Regions from separate parts of the Vulcanococcus sp. DEBay_Sum29NL08_54 genome, predicted to be linked through region 1. Evidence: riboswitches for the same ligand, from Rfam matches in the RefSeq annotation. Region 1 holds a riboswitch; the other holds the start of a gene.
The links. Region 1 has a riboswitch for cobalamin ahead of QZ186_RS02425 (HupE/UreJ family protein). Riboswitches for the same ligand answer to the same signal wherever they lie in the genome.
Positions count from the first base shown of each region.

Region 1 (12,208 bases):
CTTTCACACCCTGGAGTTCTTCGGACTGTGCGAGAGCTGCCAGTCCCGTCAAAGCGACTAACCACAGCATTGATGCCCAACCCTGAGGTCGCCCAAGGAGCGCCGTACCGCCTCGGGCGGACCTTGGGCAAGCAGCGCTCGATCCAAGACCAGCACTTCGTCGTAGGCATCCAGATCAGTTCCCCAGTCATGGCTGCTCACCAGCAGGGTCAATCCCGCATCGCAGAGCTGACGCATGACCCGCAGCAAATTGGTGCGCGATGGGGGATCAATCGCAGCGCAGGGCTCATCGAGGAGCAACAGCTGGGCTGGCTGCAACAACGTGCGCGCGAGCAGCGCCCGCTGCTGCTGACCGCCGGAGAGTTCATCCAACCGTCGTGAACCCAAGCCAGCCAGACCCACCCGCTGTAAAACCGCCTCCACATCGCAGCAGCCCGGTCGACGCCCGAGAAGACGCCCCAGGGCAACCAACTCCTGGACCGTGATTGGGAAACTCCAATCAATGGCTCCGCGTTGCGGCATCAGCGCAATCTCTCGACGGGCCAACGCAGGGGTGAGGGCCAAACCAGCCAACTCCAGGAGGCCGGAGGTGGCTGGAAGTTGCCCCTCTAGGGCATGCAACAACGTGCTCTTGCCTGCTCCATTGGGGCCAACCAAAGCCGTTAACGAGCCGGACTTGATCGTGAAAGAGACGTCATCGAGAACCAGTTGCTGGCCGCGATGAACGCAGAGGTTTTGAACGCGAAGCAAAGCCATCCAGCCTCTAGAGCTCAAGCTAGTCGGATCGCTAGAAAAGCCCCTAGAAGCGGAAAGTCACACCAGTACCGATGTGGTGCTGAAATCCAATTCCCCAGCCTTCACCAGCCTGGGTGCTGTACACGGCCTGCCAGTGGGCAAAGCCAACGACTGACGTGGTGAAGGGATACTCGAACTCAATCTCTCCACCCCAATCCGTACGCTGCGGAAGGTTGGCGTAGCGGCCGGGTGTGTAGAACCGTGGACCAGCTGAGAGCGTCACATTCAGCAGGTCGTAGTTAAAACCAAACCCACCCCAGGTATCGGTGTAGTTGCCCAAATAGGTTCCATCACTATCCCAGCCCGTGTTGTTGACTGCAGACACAAACAGTCCATCCACAACACTCTCCAGGCCATCACCCAAGGCGAAATTGACGTCGCCATCACCAAAGGCGTAGAGCACACCCGCCTGAATCTCATTCCTCAAACCCAACTGATCCTCTAGACCATCCAGGGTTTCAGTTCGAGTGATGTAGTACGGCTTCCAGGTTGCCTGGAAGGAAAGGTTGCTCCAGGGTTGATAGCGAGCGGTGAGATAGCCCTTAATGTCCGTCCTGCGCCATGGACTGGCAGAGGTAAAGGACTCACCCTCGTGCTCTTCATCAGCATGCCCCCCATGGGCATGAACCTGGCCATAAAAATGCTCAGCCTCACCCCAGACAAAGGCTGGACCAATCGCCGCCTCGATCGCAAAACTGCCCTGGTTCTTGAGCCCCCACTCCAAAACCGTTCCATAAAGACCATCGATGGCGTAGTGCCTGGGCGGCCCCTGCAAATTGTTCTCCAGACCACCGTGTCCCTCGATGGTGATCACAGGGGAGGCCTTGAATTCGCCAGGCTTTAGCTCCTCGCCAGTCGCTCCGCCGTGGGCGAAAGCGGGGGCCGAGAGCAACAGAGCACAGCCCACACCAAAGGGGAGGCACCTCAAGGGCAAGAACAGCGAACGGGGGCCAATCATCTAAGGAGATCAAAGCGAGGATTCGACAGTCAGCGAGACGAGCGAATCGCCTTCCAACGGACGACGAGTGCGTGAGCGGCGGAGCGGTCACAGCGTCCACCCTGGGCATCAACCAAGGTGCAGACATTGGAGACGAACGTGGCGACGTAGGTCTGTCCCTTGGCGACGCCATCAACCACCAAGTGCTGGCGATAAATCGGAATCCCCGAGGTCTTACTGATGCGGCGCAAGGTTTTTGAGTTGGCCTTGGACTCCGAGAACAGATACTTCGTTCCCGATCCCTTCACCGCTTGTGTGATCTCACCCAAACTGCTGGGACGCAGCGGGCCGCCTGAGGCAAAGGAGCGCATCAAGGGCACATAGCGAACCTGGTAGCGCCGGGCCAACGCGGCAATCGCATCGTGCTCAGTCAGCACCACACGATGCCCCTTGGGCACCGTCGCGAATTGCACGGCAGCCCATCGATCCAACTGCTGGAGCACGGAGGCCACTCGAGCCGCGCGTGCCTCAATCGCCGGGCGGGCCGTGGCCGTCACCAAGGTCTTGAGTTCAGAGGAGACCACCCTCGTCATCGCCACCGCCTGGAGCGGGTTGTGCCAGACATGCGGATCACGCGATGGACTCAAGGGGACCGCCCGTTCGGCCACCTTGACCGTGCGCTTGAGCTTCCCGACACGCTCGAGGGCAGGACTTAACCGATAGCCGTTCAAGAAGACCAGAGAGGCCGACTGAATCGCTGCTCGGTCCCTGGCGTTCAGGCGGTAGTCGTGTGGATCGGCTCCAGCGGGCACCAGGCAGGCGACAGAAGCACTCGATCCCGCCAGCACACCAACGAGGTCGCAAAGAATGCCGTTCGCTGCAACAACCGAGGGGGAGGCCTGTGCAGCACTGGCCTGCGGAGCAACGAGCGTCAATCCACTTGCAACAGCCGCAAGCGCCAAAGAACGCGCCAAACCCACCCCGCAGCTCCGGAAACGATAACGGTTCTCAGTCTCGGGTTAAGGGTTGGCCCGTTGCCGTGTTGGCCATTCCTGATCAGCCTGAAACCAACTCCCCGCCCTCTCGAGAGCCGATGTCCTTCCCACGTCGCTCAGCCGTCCATGCCGCGGCACTCGCCAGCGGCCTACTCGCCCTCGCCGCCTGCCAATCGCCCAGCGCAGACCAGTCCGCAATGAGCGGCCCGCAAAAAGAGGTCTATGCCTACAACGAGGGAGCCATCACAGCCCTGGAAGGCCATCTCCTGGCCGCGATCGAGCTCTCTCCCGATCGCTTTGATCCTGAAGATGACCACGACCATGAGGCCCTGATCAAACAGACCCGGGCGACCGCCACGAGCTACACCGACGCTCTGCAGAGCATTCAGGCCGATCTCAAGGATGGCCCCTGCAAAAGCGCCCAAGCGGCCTACCTCAAGCTCGAGCAACAGGAACTCGGCGTGATTAACGCGATGCTCGATGCCCTCTCCGATGGCGATGGCGCTGGAGCCAAAGCCGCGGCCAAGACCTACAAGGACCTCACCAGCTCAGCCGAAAGCCAAACCATCGACCAGACCTATCTGAAGGCCTGTGGCTTGAGCAGCGTCTAAAGCTGCAGGCCACGTCCCAGACTGAGGGGATCGATCCCAGCCGCAGCAAGCCGCCTTCACCATGAGCAGCAGCCTGATGGAACAGGCCCCTAGCGGGCTTCCCGTGACCATCCTCACGGGCTTCCTTGGCGCAGGAAAAACCACGCTGCTCAACCACATCCTCAGCAACCAGCAGGGCGTCAAAACCGCTGTGCTGGTCAACGAGTTTGGTGAGATCGGCATCGACAACGACCTGATCATCGCCACCGGCGAGGACATGGTCGAACTCAGCAATGGCTGCATCTGCTGCTCCATCAATGGAGAGCTGCTGGACGCCGTCTACCGGATCCTCGATCGCCCAGATCCGGTCGACTATCTGGTGGTGGAGACCACTGGACTGGCTGACCCGCTGCCGGTGGCCATGACCTTCCTCGGCAGCGATCTACGGGATCAGACCCGGCTCGACTCGATCATCACCCTGGTCGATGCTGAGAACTTCAGCGACGAGATCCTCGATGGGGAGGTGGCCCGGGCCCAGGTGGTCTATGGGGACATCCTTCTGCTGAACAAGTGCGACCTCGTGAGCGAGGAGCGCCTCACTGCGGTGGAAGACAAGCTGCGGGAGATCAAAACCGATGCGCGGATCCTGCGCTCGGTCAAAGGGGAGGTCAATCTGCCGCTGCTGCTCAGCGTGGGCCTCTTCGAAAGCGACAAGGTGGCTGCGCAGCAAAACCACGACGACTGCGACCACGACCACGGTCACTGCGTCCATGAGCACGACCACGATCATTCCCACGACCACCAGGACCACAGCAACTGTGATCACGACCACGGGCACTGCGAGCACGACCACGGTCATTCACACGATCACAGTCACGATCACGGGCACTCCCACGACCATTCCCACGCGGATCACCTCGCCATCGAGGGATTCACCTCCCTCTCCTTCAATGCCGAGGGGCCCTTTTCCCTGCGGAAGTTTCAGAACTTCCTCGACAACCAGCTGCCTGCGGGGGTCTTCCGGGCCAAGGGAATCCTCTGGTTCAACGAGAGCAGCAAGCGCCACGTCTTCCACCTGGCCGGCAAGCGTTTCTCCATCGACGACAGCGAGTGGAGCAAGCCCAGCGACCGCAAAAACCAATTGGTCGTGATCGGCAAAAACCTCGACCACGCCAAGATCCGCAAGCAACTTCAGGCCTGCGTCGCCAAAGATGCCGGCAAGGGCTTCTCCTGAAGCGATAATCCGAGCAGCGGTTTCCTGGACCCAGCCCAGGAAGGCAACGAGGAAAGTCCGGTGTGACTCCGGCACTGTCCCGCAGCTGTGATGGGAGCGCCTGCTCCTCAGTCAGAACGCTCGCCGCCCTCCACCCCCAACCTCAGCACCGGCGCGGACCGGATCTGCCATGAACTCGAAACTGACCCGATCGCTGCTGAGCAGCACTGCAGCTGGACTGGGACTGAGCCTGCTCTCCATGCTCCCGGCCGGTGCCCATGGCAGCGCCGACCATGGCGTCATGGGTGGCGCCCTGCACCCCCTGCTCGGACTGGATCACCTGCTGATGCTGGTGACCGTCGGTCTCTGTGTTGCCCAGGCCGGGCGCCCGTTGCTGACCACTGCCGTTGCTGGCGCGCTGCTGGGTTCGATCGTGGGCAGCTTTGGCGGGCAACTACCCGGGGCTGAAGTGCTGGCAGCACTGGCAATCTCGGCTGTTGCTGCCGTGCTTGTTCTGGTGCTGCGCGGTCACTGCGGTCGTTCGATCCTGGCCCTCGCCGTTGGCGGGGCCGTCGCCCTGCACGCCATGCTCCATGGCCTGGAGTCCAGTGGCAGCTCCTTCTGGTGGATTGGCGCCCTGCTGAGCTCCGCTGCGGTGGTGGGCGGCAGCGCCTGGCTGAGCCAGCGGCTTGACCGCAAGCTGGCCAGCCTCGGGGCCGGGCTGCTGGTGCTGGCCGGCGGTCTGCTGGCGATTGCACCCCTCTGAGCTGCAGCATCCGCGACAGCAGAAGCGAAAAACGCCGTTATGGTGTGTCGAACCGCATCCCCCGGATGGCCGAGTTCACTGCACTCACAACGGTTCTGGGGCTCGTCGGTCTGATTTTCTGGCTCGCCACCGACTCGGACGATGACAACGGCGGCGGCGGTTTGATGCAACCGTCGCTCGTGCCGGTCCGGGTCAACCGCCGCTGATCAAACCTCGTCCTCCTGCTGGGAACAAGCGGGACAAAGCGCCCGCACGTTCAAGACGCAGTTGAGCAGCTGAAAGCCGTGTAGAGCCGCTGCTTCACCGCCGGCCTGAAGCACCGCTTCGCTTTCAAACTCCTCGGTGTGTCCGCAGCGGGCACAGACCAAGTGGTGGTGGTCCCGGTGGGCCTCATCACTGGCCAGCTCAAAGCGCCGGCCCCCTTCGGGCAGCTCCAATTCGCAGAGCAGCTCCATCGAGCTCAGTAGCCGCAAGGTGCGATACACCGTGGCCAGGGAGACCCGCTCCTCCGCCTTCAGCAGGCGCTGATGCACCTCCTCGGCACTGAGATGACTCCCCTCGCCCAGGCGCTCAAACAGGGCCAAGACCCGTTGCCGCTGGGGCGTCAGACGCTGTCCGCGGTCATGCAGCGAGCTGCGTAAGGCATCGGCCTGCACCGGGGAGACGGGACCAGCGGGCAAGACGCTCTCTCAGGGCACTTCTCAACAATACCCACTGTTGCGAAGTGCCGCCAGGTCCCGGCGGGCAGCGGCGGCCATCAGACAATCCGCCAGGGACACCACGAGCCTGTAGCTCAGGGCCACCGCCAGCAGGGGGGCCTCGGGGACCGACACCGCCAGGCGCAGCACCAACACCGCCTCAAACACCCCCAGCCCCCCAGGGGCAGCAGGCACCACCAGCCCAGCCGTCCAGGCCAGGGCGAACCCGGACAACCAGCCCCACCAGCTCAGTTGAACGCTGAGGTCAAAGGCTTGAACGCAGCAGGCGAAGCCTCCGAAGCGGCAGAGAACAAAGACCAACTCCGCCAGCAGGGGCAGCCAGGGATAGCCCGGCAAGCGCAGGCTCCCTGGGTTCAGGCCGGCGGGATCAACCTCCAGGGCTTGGGCGCGGCGGCGCTCCAGACCCTCCAGCAGAGGGTTTAACCAACGCGGTACCAGGGCCAGCAAAGGCAGCAGGCCCAACAGACCCAGCCCTCCCCCCAGGGCCACCAGGGCCAAGGCCGCCGCCGCCATCAAAAGCGGATCCAGCAGGACGGTCCCCAGGGCCTGCCGACCACTCAGGGGTTGGCGGCAGGGTCCACCAGCGCGCAGGGCCCGAACCCGCGTGACCAGATGCCACACCCCACCTGGCAGGTACTTGCGCAGATTCGACTCGAGGAAGAGCAGCAGCACAGGCGTCCAGCGCGGTGCCGCACCGAACCAGCGCAGCACCACTCCCCACGCCAAGCCATTGACCACCAGGCTCAAGGCACTCAGCCCGAGGCCCAAGGCGAGCCAGAGCCAGGACTGACGATCCAGGCTGAGCTGCAAGAGCTGGCTGCCATGGGAGACCACAGCCGTCAGAACAAAAGCAAAGCTCGCCGCACTCACCCAAAGCCGGGCGCCCCCAGGCAGAGAGAGCCCCCTCAGCCGCTGGATCACGGCTGCTCCTCCAGCCAGCGGAGCAGCTCTGCGCGCAGCTGATCCAGGGGCAGCTGCCGCTGCTGCGCCAAGGGAATCAAGTCCTCCAGTTCCGGCTTGCAGAGCGCGCTGCCATCGGGGCGGATGGAGCGCTTGAAGCGCACGGGCCCCCAGGGCGTCTGCCGCTGCTCGATCTGCCGAGGCAGGGCCCAGCGCTGCTGCTGCTGCTCACGCACCCCCAGGCTGCTGCCATAGCGCCACCAGATCGCCCGCAGGGCCTCCGCCTGCTCCGGCCAGGCCAATGCTGTGATCAAGCTGCCCGCGCGTCCCTTCTTCATCACGACCGGCTGGGCAAAGACCTCCAACGCCCCGGCCTCCCGCAGGGCCTCCTGGAGGAAGGCCACATCCTCCGGGGTGGCATCGTCGATCTGGGCCTGCTGCTGCACAACGGTCTGCAACTCGGGCGCGCTGCTAGCGGGGACATCCGCCTCAGCCAGGAGCAGGCGCAACTGATTCGGGCGATCCAACTCGCGCGTGCCCAGCCCGATCCCCAGCCGGCTCGGACGCAGGGACGGCGCCGGCGCGAAGCACTCTGCCCAGGCCACCATCAGGGCCAATCCCGTCGGCGTCGTCAATTCCGCTGCAGGAAAGCCCGCACTCGTGGCGAGCGGAACCCCATGGCGCGTGGCCAGCTCCAGCACCGCGGGCACCGGCACCGGCAGCAGGCCGTGGGCACTCTTGACCTGGCCATGGCCAGCGGGTGGAGGACTGCAGATCAGGCGCTCAACCCCGAAGTGCTGCAAGCCAGCGCAGACGCCGACCACATCCACCAGGGCATCCAGGGCCCCCACCTCATGGAAATGCACCTGCTCGGGCGGGTGGCCATGGACCGCGCCTTCCGCCTCCGCCAGCACCCCAAAGGCCCTCAACACCGACTCACGGAGTGCCGGCGGCCAATCGGCTGCCTGAATCTGCTCTTTGAGGCTCGCCCAGTGGCGATGGGGGGGCTGCCGCTCCAGCAGCTCCACCTCCAGATGCAAGCCACGCAGTCCTGCGCTGCGGCGCTCCTCCAGCTGCAGGCGATAGAGCCCAGCCAAACCCAAGGCCGCCAGGGGTTGGTGGACCACCTCCTCAGGCAGTCCGCAGTCGAACAGGGCCGCCAGGAGCATGTTCCCGGCCAATCCCGTCGGGCAATCCACCACCGCCAGGGATCCCATCAGGCCTCCTGCAGAAGCTGCTCCGCGCTGGCCTGAAGCTGCTCGCGGTGCTGCTCCAGCCACTGCTGCACCTCGCGGCGGGCGCGACGCTGCTCGTTTTGCGCCGTCATCACATCGTGTCCGGAGAGGCCCCAGAGCCGTCCCAGCAGAGCCCGGTCATCGGCGCCGCCGCGGGAGCCGCCGTACTCGACGACCTCCGCCACCATCCCCGCCAGAAGCACCCGGCTCCAACGCCGCAGATCCTCCAGCGGCATCTTCACCTGGGCGGGAGGTTCCAATTCGGTGCTGCCGTTCACGCGCAAACCATGGCGCAAACAGGCGCGGCTGCCCACCAGAACCTGCTTCACCGGCAACTGGTTCTCTGCGGCCAGCAGCAGGTGTCCGGCCTCATGCACAGCAATCCGTCTCAGCCGAGAGCGACCCAGACCAAAGGGCAGGGCCTCGGCCAGCAGATGGCCCCCCAGGCCACCAAAGCGAGCTGCATCCAGCGTCAGGGCCGTCAGTGCCCCACCGGCCGCTCCGGCAATCAGCCAGGGGGAGAGGCCCAGCACAGGGCCCACAACGGAGACAACACTGATGCCCGCGACAGCAACACCGGCCCGCAACGCCGCCGTTGATCCCTGATCGGAGCTGGCCAGACGCACCTAGCGGCGAGCACCGCGGGGACCGCCGCGACCGCGGCCGGCCCGTTGGGGCACAGGAGCAATGACTTCGTGGTTCTCAACCTGCAGGGTTTGACCCTCGCGGCGCAGATCCAATGAAACGAAGTGGCGCAGATGGGCGGGATCCACCTGGCCCTTCAGCTGGAGTTTGAACGGGGTTGGGCGGCGACCGTCAGGCCTGGGCTGCTGGCGAATCTTGACGACCAGATCACCGTCCTCTGGACGGGTGTAGATCAGCTCGCCGCGCACCGAGAAATAGCCATCGCCTTCGGGCAGGTCATCCCCCTCATCGGCACTCTCCTCGGGGGAGAGGGTGCTGGGTTCCCAGACCCCCACCAGCTGGAGATGGAGCTGATCGGGATCGCGGAAACGGGGATAGGCCACCCAGAGGTGGGGCTTGCTCAGGTCCAAGTGACGACGCATCAGCGTCAGCACGCGTCCAAGGACAACGGCATCAATCTCTGAGCCGTCCTCGGTCTGGATCACTCCACGGGTGAGCTGATCTGCATCAGCCGGCACGTAAGTCCCCCGCACCACGCCGATGGCGCGGTACTGCATCGGTTCTGTGACCGGGGAAATGGGGTGTTGACGCATCGTGGCTGAAACCCTCTGGGCGCTCGTGAAATCCATCGCCCGCTGGACAATGTACCGAGCTTGCAAAAAGGGCCCAGACTGAGGCCCACTTGCAGGTTCCTCGATGCCGGCACGCGGCCGCACCAACCAGCGCGATGGCGTGCTCATCGCCCTGGTGGCATCGGGGCTGGTGACGGTGTCACTCACCGGCGGCTGGCTGCTGGGTCAGCACCAAGCCCTCAAAGCCCAGGGCAGCCCCGAGGGCAGCAATGAGCGCCAAATTGCCCTGCTGCAAGCCCGCCTCGGCGACGGATCCGCCAGCAACGCGGATCAGCAGCGGCTCATCGATCTGTTGATTCAGCAAGGTCAATCCCAGGAGGCCAGCCTCGTGCTGGAGCGCCTGGCCGATCAGCAGCCTCAGAACTGGCAGCTGCGTCTGCTGCTGGCGGAGCTCCGCCGCGACAACAACGACCGCCCCGGGGCTGAGCGGGAGTTACGCCAGATCCTCAACCTCAAGCCCGATCGGATTGAAGCGCTGCAGTTGCTCACCCTGATCCAACTGGAGCAGGGGCGCGGCGCCGAAGCCGAGGCCCAGCTCAAGACCCTGCTGGAGGCCAGCAGTAAACCCACCCCCCAGCCACAAAAGCTGGGTCTTGGCCTACTGCTGGGTGATCTGCGCCAGCGGCAAGGGAAGAGCGCGGACGCCTTAGCCCTCTATGGACAGCTCGCCAAAGATTTCCCGCGAGACCCCAGACCTCTTCTTGCCATTGCCTTGCTGAAACAAGACCAAGGCGACCTCGCGGGAGCTGGTCAGGCCCTGGCGGACGCCCAGGCCAGGCAACCGGAAAAGAAAGACCCACGCCTGGATCGTGTCGCCGCCAGCTGGGGACTCGACAGCCTCAGGGAGAACAAAAAGAGCGCTAAGGAGCCGTCACCAGCGGAGAAGAAGCCCCAGAGCTAGGGGGAGCCGCCTGGCTGTCGAGCTGACGCAGTGCCGCGTCAATGGCGTCGCCGGGGTCGGTGGCGTCATCCATCGCCGAGCTGCGCCGCAGCTTGTTCATCAGGTCGATCGGATTCGTGCTGTCCAGCAGCGACCCGCCCTTTCGACTGGTGCCACCGGGGCCCTGATCAAAAACGCTCGGCTCGGGAGCAAGGTTCGTGTTGCCGGACTGGGCGCGAGCCGCGAGGGGCAGCACTGCGGCGGCCGCGATCAAGGCCGCGGTGAGTCCCCGGTACATGGCACTTCGATCGAACAGCTTGGCGGGAATGCTAGGAGCAGCCCCAAGCCACCTCCCATCGATGCGCATCGCCAGCTGGAACGTCAATTCCGTGCGGACCCGCCTGGATCAAGTGTTGGCCTGGCTGCAGACCCATGAACCGGATGTGCTCTGCCTGCAGGAGACCAAGGTCAGCGACGACCTGTTCCCGCTGCAGGCCTTTGAGCAGATCGGCTACCACTGCGCCATCAGCGGACAGAAGGCCTACAACGGCGTCGCCCTGATCAGCCGAGAGCCGCTGGAGGACGTCCAGGTGGGCTTCGACGCCCTGCTCCCGGACGCGGGGCCGCTCAGCGAACAAAAACGGGTAATCAGCGGAATGGTCGATGGGGTGAGGATCCTGAACCTCTACGTCCCCAATGGCAGCTCCCTGAAGAGCGAGAAATACCCCTACAAGCTTGAGTGGCTGGCCTGCCTGCAGCGCTACCTGGCGGTGCAGGAGGAGCAAGGGGATCCGCTCTGCATGGTGGGGGACTTCAACATCGGTCTGGAGGACCGGGATCTACCGGACCCGCAACGCCTCAGCGGCACGATCATGGCCAGCGATCCAGAGCGCACAGCCCTGCGCGCCGCCCTCGCTGATCGCCTCACGGATGTCTTTCGTGTCTTTGAACCGGGCAGTGGGCACTGGAGCTGGTGGGACTACCGCAGCGGGGCCTGGGACCGGGACCTGGGCTGGCGCATCGACCACATCTATCTCTCAGAGGAGCTCCTGGGCTGCGCCACCGGCTGCGTCATCGACAAACAGCCCCGCGGCAATGTCCAACCCAGTGACCATGCCCCGGTGGTGGTGAACCTGGCCTGGCCGCCGGAAGAGGACGAAGACGAGGACAGCTGGCCCTAGTAGAGCTCGACCCCCTCGGGTAGGCGCTGGCCCTCCTCCTTCAGCTCCACCCAGCGACGGGCCGATTCTCCGCAGCTCTTCGGGGTGGGGAAGATCTTGCCGGGGTTGGCCAGGCCGTCTGGATCAAAGGCCCGCCGCACCAGTTGCATCGTCTCGAGGTCATCGGGACTGAACATCCAGTCCATGTAGCAGCGCTTGTCGCTGCCCACCCCGTGTTCACCACTGATGCTGCCGCCAGCATCGAGGCAGAGCTTCAAGATGGCTGCCCCCAAGGCCGTGACCCGCTCGTTCACGCCGGGCTCATCGGCGCGATACAGGATCAAGGGGTGGAGGTTGCCATCACCGGCGTGGAAGACGTTGGCCACCGCCAGACCGTGCTCCTCACTTAATCGTTCAATCGCCGCCAAGACCCGCGGCAGGGCCGTCCGCGGCACCACCCCGTCCTGCAAGTAGTAGTTGGGGAATTGGCGGCCCAGGGCTGAAATCGCACTCTTGCGGCCCTTCCAAAGGCGATCGCGCTCTTCCTGACTCCAGGCCTCACGGACCCCACCGGCTCCGGCCTCCCGGCAGAGCTCCGCGGCCATCTGCACCGACTCCTGGACCTCCAGGGGGTGCCCGTCGAGTTCCACCAACAGAACAGCTGCGGCCTCGCGGGGGTACTCATCCACGCCGAAGAAGTCATTGACCGCATGGATGCAGCGGCGATCCATGATTTCCATG
Region 1 covers NZ_JAFMNJ010000004.1:37,578-49,785, forward strand. Annotated here, with positions in the region: gene QZ186_RS02395 (transcriptional repressor) at 1-61, shown strand, start outside; gene QZ186_RS02400 (metal ABC transporter ATP-binding protein) at 58-756, opposite strand; gene QZ186_RS02405 (hypothetical protein) at 800-1,753, opposite strand; gene QZ186_RS02410 (metal ABC transporter substrate-binding protein) at 1,783-2,667, opposite strand; gene QZ186_RS02415 (hypothetical protein) at 2,826-3,338, shown strand; gene QZ186_RS02420 (GTP-binding protein) at 3,400-4,551, shown strand; cobalamin riboswitch at 4,552-4,694, shown strand; gene QZ186_RS02425 (HupE/UreJ family protein) at 4,721-5,296, shown strand; gene QZ186_RS02430 (hypothetical protein) at 5,362-5,502, shown strand; gene QZ186_RS02435 (Fur family transcriptional regulator) at 5,503-5,976, opposite strand; gene QZ186_RS02440 (lysylphosphatidylglycerol synthase domain-containing protein) at 5,998-6,936, opposite strand; gene larC (nickel pincer cofactor biosynthesis protein LarC) at 6,933-8,132, opposite strand; gene QZ186_RS02450 (hypothetical protein) at 8,132-8,770, opposite strand; gene QZ186_RS02455 (hypothetical protein) at 8,777-9,388, opposite strand; gene QZ186_RS02460 (tetratricopeptide repeat protein) at 9,492-10,328, shown strand; gene QZ186_RS02465 (hypothetical protein) at 10,288-10,674, opposite strand; gene xth (exodeoxyribonuclease III) at 10,667-11,488, shown strand; gene QZ186_RS02475 (FAD-linked oxidase C-terminal domain-containing protein) at 11,485-12,208, opposite strand, start outside.

Region 2 (5,378 bases), on a different contig from region 1:
GGGTGGCGGAGTTCTCCACCCGGCCCAACGGCACCTCTGTGGTGACGATTCCCTTTAGTCGTCTCACCCCCAGCGTTCGGGCCACCCCCGTTGGCCTGCCCCTGCGCTTTGATCCCGCACGGGTGACCAGAATTCAGATCTTGCATTCCAAATTTGGAGACATGGGCGGCCGTAATCCCGGCTTCCGGCCCGGTGCCCTGCGCTTGCTGCTCCGCTCGATCCGAGCCGTGGCCTGACTGTGGACCTCGAACCCCTCCTGAGCGAATTGGCCAAGGCCGCCGATGTCTGCCTGAAGCCCTATCGCCACGCCCTGCGTTTCAGTGGCGAACCGCCCTCCACCGTCGGGGACTGCAGTGATTGCTGTCTCTTGATCGAAGCGCGCGACACCGATGGGGTTCGCCACCCTGATCGCGATCTCGAGCTGGAGATCTACCGCAGCGGCGACGAACTAAACCTGATGCTCAGCATGGTGGCCGATGAGCAGGCACCCATGCTTTGGCATGGCAGCCATCCCGTCTGGATGCAAGCGAACTCAGGGGAGCGCTGCGAACGCCCCAGCGCCGGCGCCCCCCTTGAAGCCCTCTGCAGGCGAATTCGCGCCTTGATTGCTGGCGAGGCCTAGAGGTCAGGCTGGTCGGTCACAGCACCTTTGCTGCTGGAGCTCACCAGCCGGGCGTACTTACCCAAAACACCGGTGCGGTACCTCGGCTCAGGCTTGCTCCAGGCGGCCCGGCGGGCGGCCAGTTCGGCGTCATCAACATTGAGTTGGATCAGCAGTTGGCTGGCATCAACGGTGATGCTGTCGCCCTCCTGGACCAGACCGATGGTTCCGCCCACGGCCGCCTCGGGCGCCACATGGCCGACCACCAGTCCAAACGAGCCCCCGGAGAAGCGTCCATCGGTGATCAGGGCCACGGAATCCAGTAAGCCCTGGCCCACGATCGCGGCGGTGGGGCTGAGCATCTCGCGCATGCCGGGGCCACCCACGGGACCCTCCTGTCGCACCACCACCACGTCGCCTGGGTTGATCTGCTTATCGAGGATGGCGGCCAGGCAGGTTTCCTCGCTTTCAAATACGCGGGCGGGGCCGGTGATCACCGGATTCTTCACCCCGCTGATCTTGGCCACGGCACCCTCTTCGGCCAGGTTGCCCTTGAGGATTGCCAGGTGGCCCTTGGCGTAGAGCGGATTGCTCAGCGGCCGGATCACGTCTTGGCCGGCTGGGGGCACCGCGGGAACATCGGCGAGCACCTGCTTGAGGGTTTTGCCCTCGATCGTTTTGCAATCGCCGTGGAGCAGACCGGCATCCAGCAGCAGCTTCATCACCTGGGGGATGCCACCGGCCTGGTGGAGATCCACGGTGACGTAGCGGCCGCTGGGCTTGAGGTCGCAGATCACGGGCACCCGTTGGCGGATGGTCTCGAAGTCATCGATCGAGAGATCAACGCCAGCGGTGCGGGCCACGGCCAGGAGGTGGAGCACGGAGTTGGTGGAGCCGCCGACGGCCATGATCACGCTGATGGCGTTTTCAAAGGCCTCGCGGGTCATCAGATCGCGGGGAAGGATGTTGGCCTTGATCGCCTCAGCCAGCACCTCCGCGCTGCGGGCAGCGCTATCGGCTTTTTCAGGATCTTCGGCAGCCATGGTGGAGCTGTAGGGCAGGCTCAGGCCCATGGTTTCGAAGGCCGCACTCATCGTGTTGGCGGTGAACATGCCGCCGCAACTGCCGGCGCCAGGGCAGGCGTTCTTCTCAATGGCCGTGAGCTCCTGCTCGTCGATCCGTCCACCGCTGAACTGACCCACCGCCTCAAAGGCACTCACAACGGTGAGGTCGCAGGCGCCGAGCTTTCCGGGTTTGATCGTGCCGCCGTAGACAAAGATTGAAGGGATATTCATCCGCGCCATGGCCAGCATGGCCCCAGGCATGTTTTTGTCGCAGCCGCCGATGGCGAGCAGCGCATCCATGCTCTGACCGTTCACGGCTGTCTCGATTGAATCCGCGATCACCTCGCGGCTCACCAGGGAATACTTCATCCCTTCGGTGCCCATCGAGATGCCATCACTCACGGTGATGGTCCCGAACATCTGGGGCATGGCACCCGCCGCGTGAGCCGCATCCTCAGCCCGGCGGGCCAGATCGTTGAGGCCCAGGTTGCAGGGCGTGATCGTGCTGTAGCCGTTGGCGATGCCGATGATCGGTTTGTTGAAGTCAGCGTCTCCAAAACCGACAGCCCGCAACATGGCGCGGTTGGGGGAGCGCTGAATGCCCTGGGTGATCGCGGCGGAGCGAAGCATGGCTGCGGGGTTGTCTTCCCAGCAACCTACCGAGGAGCCCTGTCAGCTCTGGGGGCTCAGCCCCTCGAGCTGCCTGCGAACGTCTTCGATCGCTTGGTTGAGCTCTTGAACCTTGTCCTGGAGTTCAACCTCCCGGACCACCGGGCGGTCGCTGTTGGGGTCAAAGGCTTGATCGTCGTGATCGGCCAGCCGACTTAGGCGCAGGCTTCGCTGTTGCCGGGTGTTTTGCTGGCGCCGCTCAGCCTCGGAATAGAGCCACCAGGCAAAGCCAGCGGCACCGATCACAGCACCAACCAAGAGGGTGCTCAGAGAACCTGAACCGCCGTCTCGGTTGGACATCGCGTGGACCTGCTTTGAAGTTGCCTCAGCCTACGAAGCCTGACTGCGGCCTGCCATACAGACGGTCGCCAGCGTCACCTAAGCCAGGAACGATGCGCTGCTGATCGTCCAACTCGGCGTCGATACAGCCGGTGTAGATGGTCAGATCGCTGTAGCGCTCACCGAGGGTTTTCAACCCGGGACTGGCGGCAAGGGTGGAGATCACCCGCACCCGTTGGCCAGTCACCCCCTTGGTCTCCAGCTGTTCGAGCACGTTCAGGAGCGTTCCAGCAGTGGCCACCATGGGTTCAAAGACCAGCACCCCTGCATTGGCGGGGATGGTCTCCGGAAGACCGTTGAAGTAACACCGGCAGCGACCGCTGGCCTCATCCCGTTGCAGGCCCATGTGGGCGACGGCAGCGCTAGGGATCACCGACTTGGCTCCGTCCCATAGCCCCAATCCAGCTCGGAGGATGGGCACAGCCAGTACCGGAATCGAACCGTCAACGATGGTCCCTTCCGTCTGGGCCAGTGGTGTCTGCACCTGCACCCGCTGGTAAGGAATCCAGTCCCGCATGGCCTCATAGGTCAACCATCGACCCAGTTCGGCCATCGCCGTTGCAAAGAGGGGCTGAGGGGTCTCTCGATCCCGCAACACGGTCAGCCAATGGCCAATGAGGGGATGGGGAGGGACCACCACCCGAAGGGTCTTGCTCATCGGTCGCGCTCCGGTATCCGCCTGCAATAACTTGAGCGCCCAAGTTAAAGCTGCAGTGCGGAACCTCGTTGCGCTCATTCAGTTGCTCGTGGCCCGCTCATTGAGCACCCTCGCCCTCGGCGTTGTTCTGCTGCTGGCCTCTGTTCTTCCAGTGGCCTCCCCGGCCTTGGCGATTACCGCCCCCGAACTACGTGGTCAGCGCAGCGCTCAGGACCTGCAACCGGACATGCACGGCCGAAACCTTCAGCAGCAGGAGTTTCTAAAAGCCTCCATGGAGGGGTTTGACCTCAGTGAGACCGACCTGCGCGGGGCCGTGTTCAACACCGCCAATCTGCAAAACGCCAACCTCTCGGCGGCTGATCTCGAGGATGCCGTGGCCTTCGCCACCCGCTTTGACAACGCTGACCTCAGCGGTGCGGTCTTTCGCAACGCGATGCTGATGAACAGCAAGTTCACCGGCGCGGTCATCGAAGGCACGGACTTCACCGACGCGGTTCTGGACCTTCCGCAGCAGAAGGCCCTTTGTGCCCGGGCCAGCGGCGTCAATCCACGTACGGGTGTCGATACCCGCGAAAGCCTGGCCTGTCGTTAATCAGCGCTTAGGCTCAGTGCTCCGGTTCTTCGGGGGATCAGCCCGAGGAGGAAACGGGGAAAGTCCGGTGTAATTCCGGCGCTGTCCCGCAGCTGTGAAGAGTCCTGTCCCCAGGGCTCCAGTCAGAACGCCCGCCGGTTCACTCCCATTAATCACCTGGCGCGGACCAGTCCTATTGATGTTCAAGCGTTTCGGGGCCCCTGCGCTCCTGCTGGCTTCCCTCTCTGCCGCGCCAGCTCTGGCCCATCACCCGATGGAGTCCATGGCGCTGGTTCCCTCACCGGTGAGTGGATTGATCAGTGGTCTGGCCCACCCGCTGCTGGGGCCTGACCATCTGCTCTTTCTGATTGCCCTGGCCCTGGTCGGCTTTCAACGCTCCATGCGTTGGACCATGGCGTTGCTGCTGGTGGGCCTCAGCGCCACGGCACTGGGTCTTTGGTTGCCCGGTCTGCCTGGTGCCGAGGCACTGGTCTCCCTCTCCCTGGTGGTCGAGGGCCTCGTGATCGTGGGCCGTCTTCCTGCCCTCAGCTTGATTCCCGCCTTCGCTCTGCACGGTTATGTGCTCAGCGCCTCGGTGATTGGCTGGGAGTCCACCCCCATTGCCTTCTACCTGCTGGGTTTGTTGCTCAGCCAAGGCGCTCTGTTGACCCTCTCCCTCGTTGGCCTGCGTCGCTTCAGCCAGGAGCTCCCGCTGAGCCAGAAACAGCTCCTCGCCGGTGTGATGGTCGGCATCGGCGCCGCCTTCACCTGGACCGCGCTCGTCGCCTGACCATGACTGTGGCACCCGCATCACGCCTCCCGGTCACGGTGGTGACCGGGTTTCTTGGCGCTGGTAAATCGACACTGTTGCGTCAGCTGCTGGTCTCCAGTGGCCTGCGGCTTGCCGTTCTGGTGAACGAGTTTGGTGAGGTGGGGATCGATGGCGATCTGATTCGCAGCTGCGGCTTTTGCCCTGAGGATGAGCTCGACGGACGGGTCGTTGAGCTGGCCAACGGTTGCCTCTGCTGCACCGTCCAGGACGAGTTTCTGCCGGTCATGCAGCAGTTGCTGCAGCGCGCTGACCAACTCGATGGAATCGTCGTCGAAACCAGTGGCCTCGCCCTGCCCGTGCCCCTGGTGCAGGCCTTCCGCTGGCCCGAGATTCGCACCAAGACCCGTGTGACGGGCGTGGTGACCGTTGTCGACGGTGAGGCATTGAGTGGCGGAAGTGTCGTTGCCGATCCCAGTGCCCTCGAGGCCCAACGACAGGCCGATCCAAGCCTGGATCACCTCAGTGACATCAACGCGCTCTTCGACGATCAGCTCGAGGCCGCCGATCTCGTGCTGATGAGCCGGGCGGATTGTTTAAGCGAGGAGGCCGTCGACCGTCTCCGCCGCCGCTTGAGCGACCAGGTCCGCAGCGGCGTGTCTGTTCTGCCCATGGCCCGCGGCGACGTCCCAGCGGCTCTGCTGATG
Region 2 covers NZ_JAFMNJ010000001.1:667-6,044, forward strand. Annotated here, with positions in the region: gene QZ186_RS00010 (CIA30 family protein) at 1-236, shown strand, start outside; gene QZ186_RS00015 (hypothetical protein) at 239-622, shown strand; gene ilvD (dihydroxy-acid dehydratase) at 619-2,295, opposite strand; gene QZ186_RS00025 (hypothetical protein) at 2,338-2,634, opposite strand; gene upp (uracil phosphoribosyltransferase) at 2,660-3,331, opposite strand; gene QZ186_RS00035 (pentapeptide repeat-containing protein) at 3,387-3,923, shown strand; cobalamin riboswitch at 3,929-4,077, shown strand; gene QZ186_RS00040 (HupE/UreJ family protein) at 4,102-4,692, shown strand; partial or broken gene QZ186_RS00045 (GTP-binding protein) at 4,695-5,378, shown strand, end outside.
Region 2: it holds a riboswitch for cobalamin, as region 1 does, so the genes downstream of both, QZ186_RS00040 (HupE/UreJ family protein) here and QZ186_RS02425 (HupE/UreJ family protein) in region 1, are expected to answer to the same signal.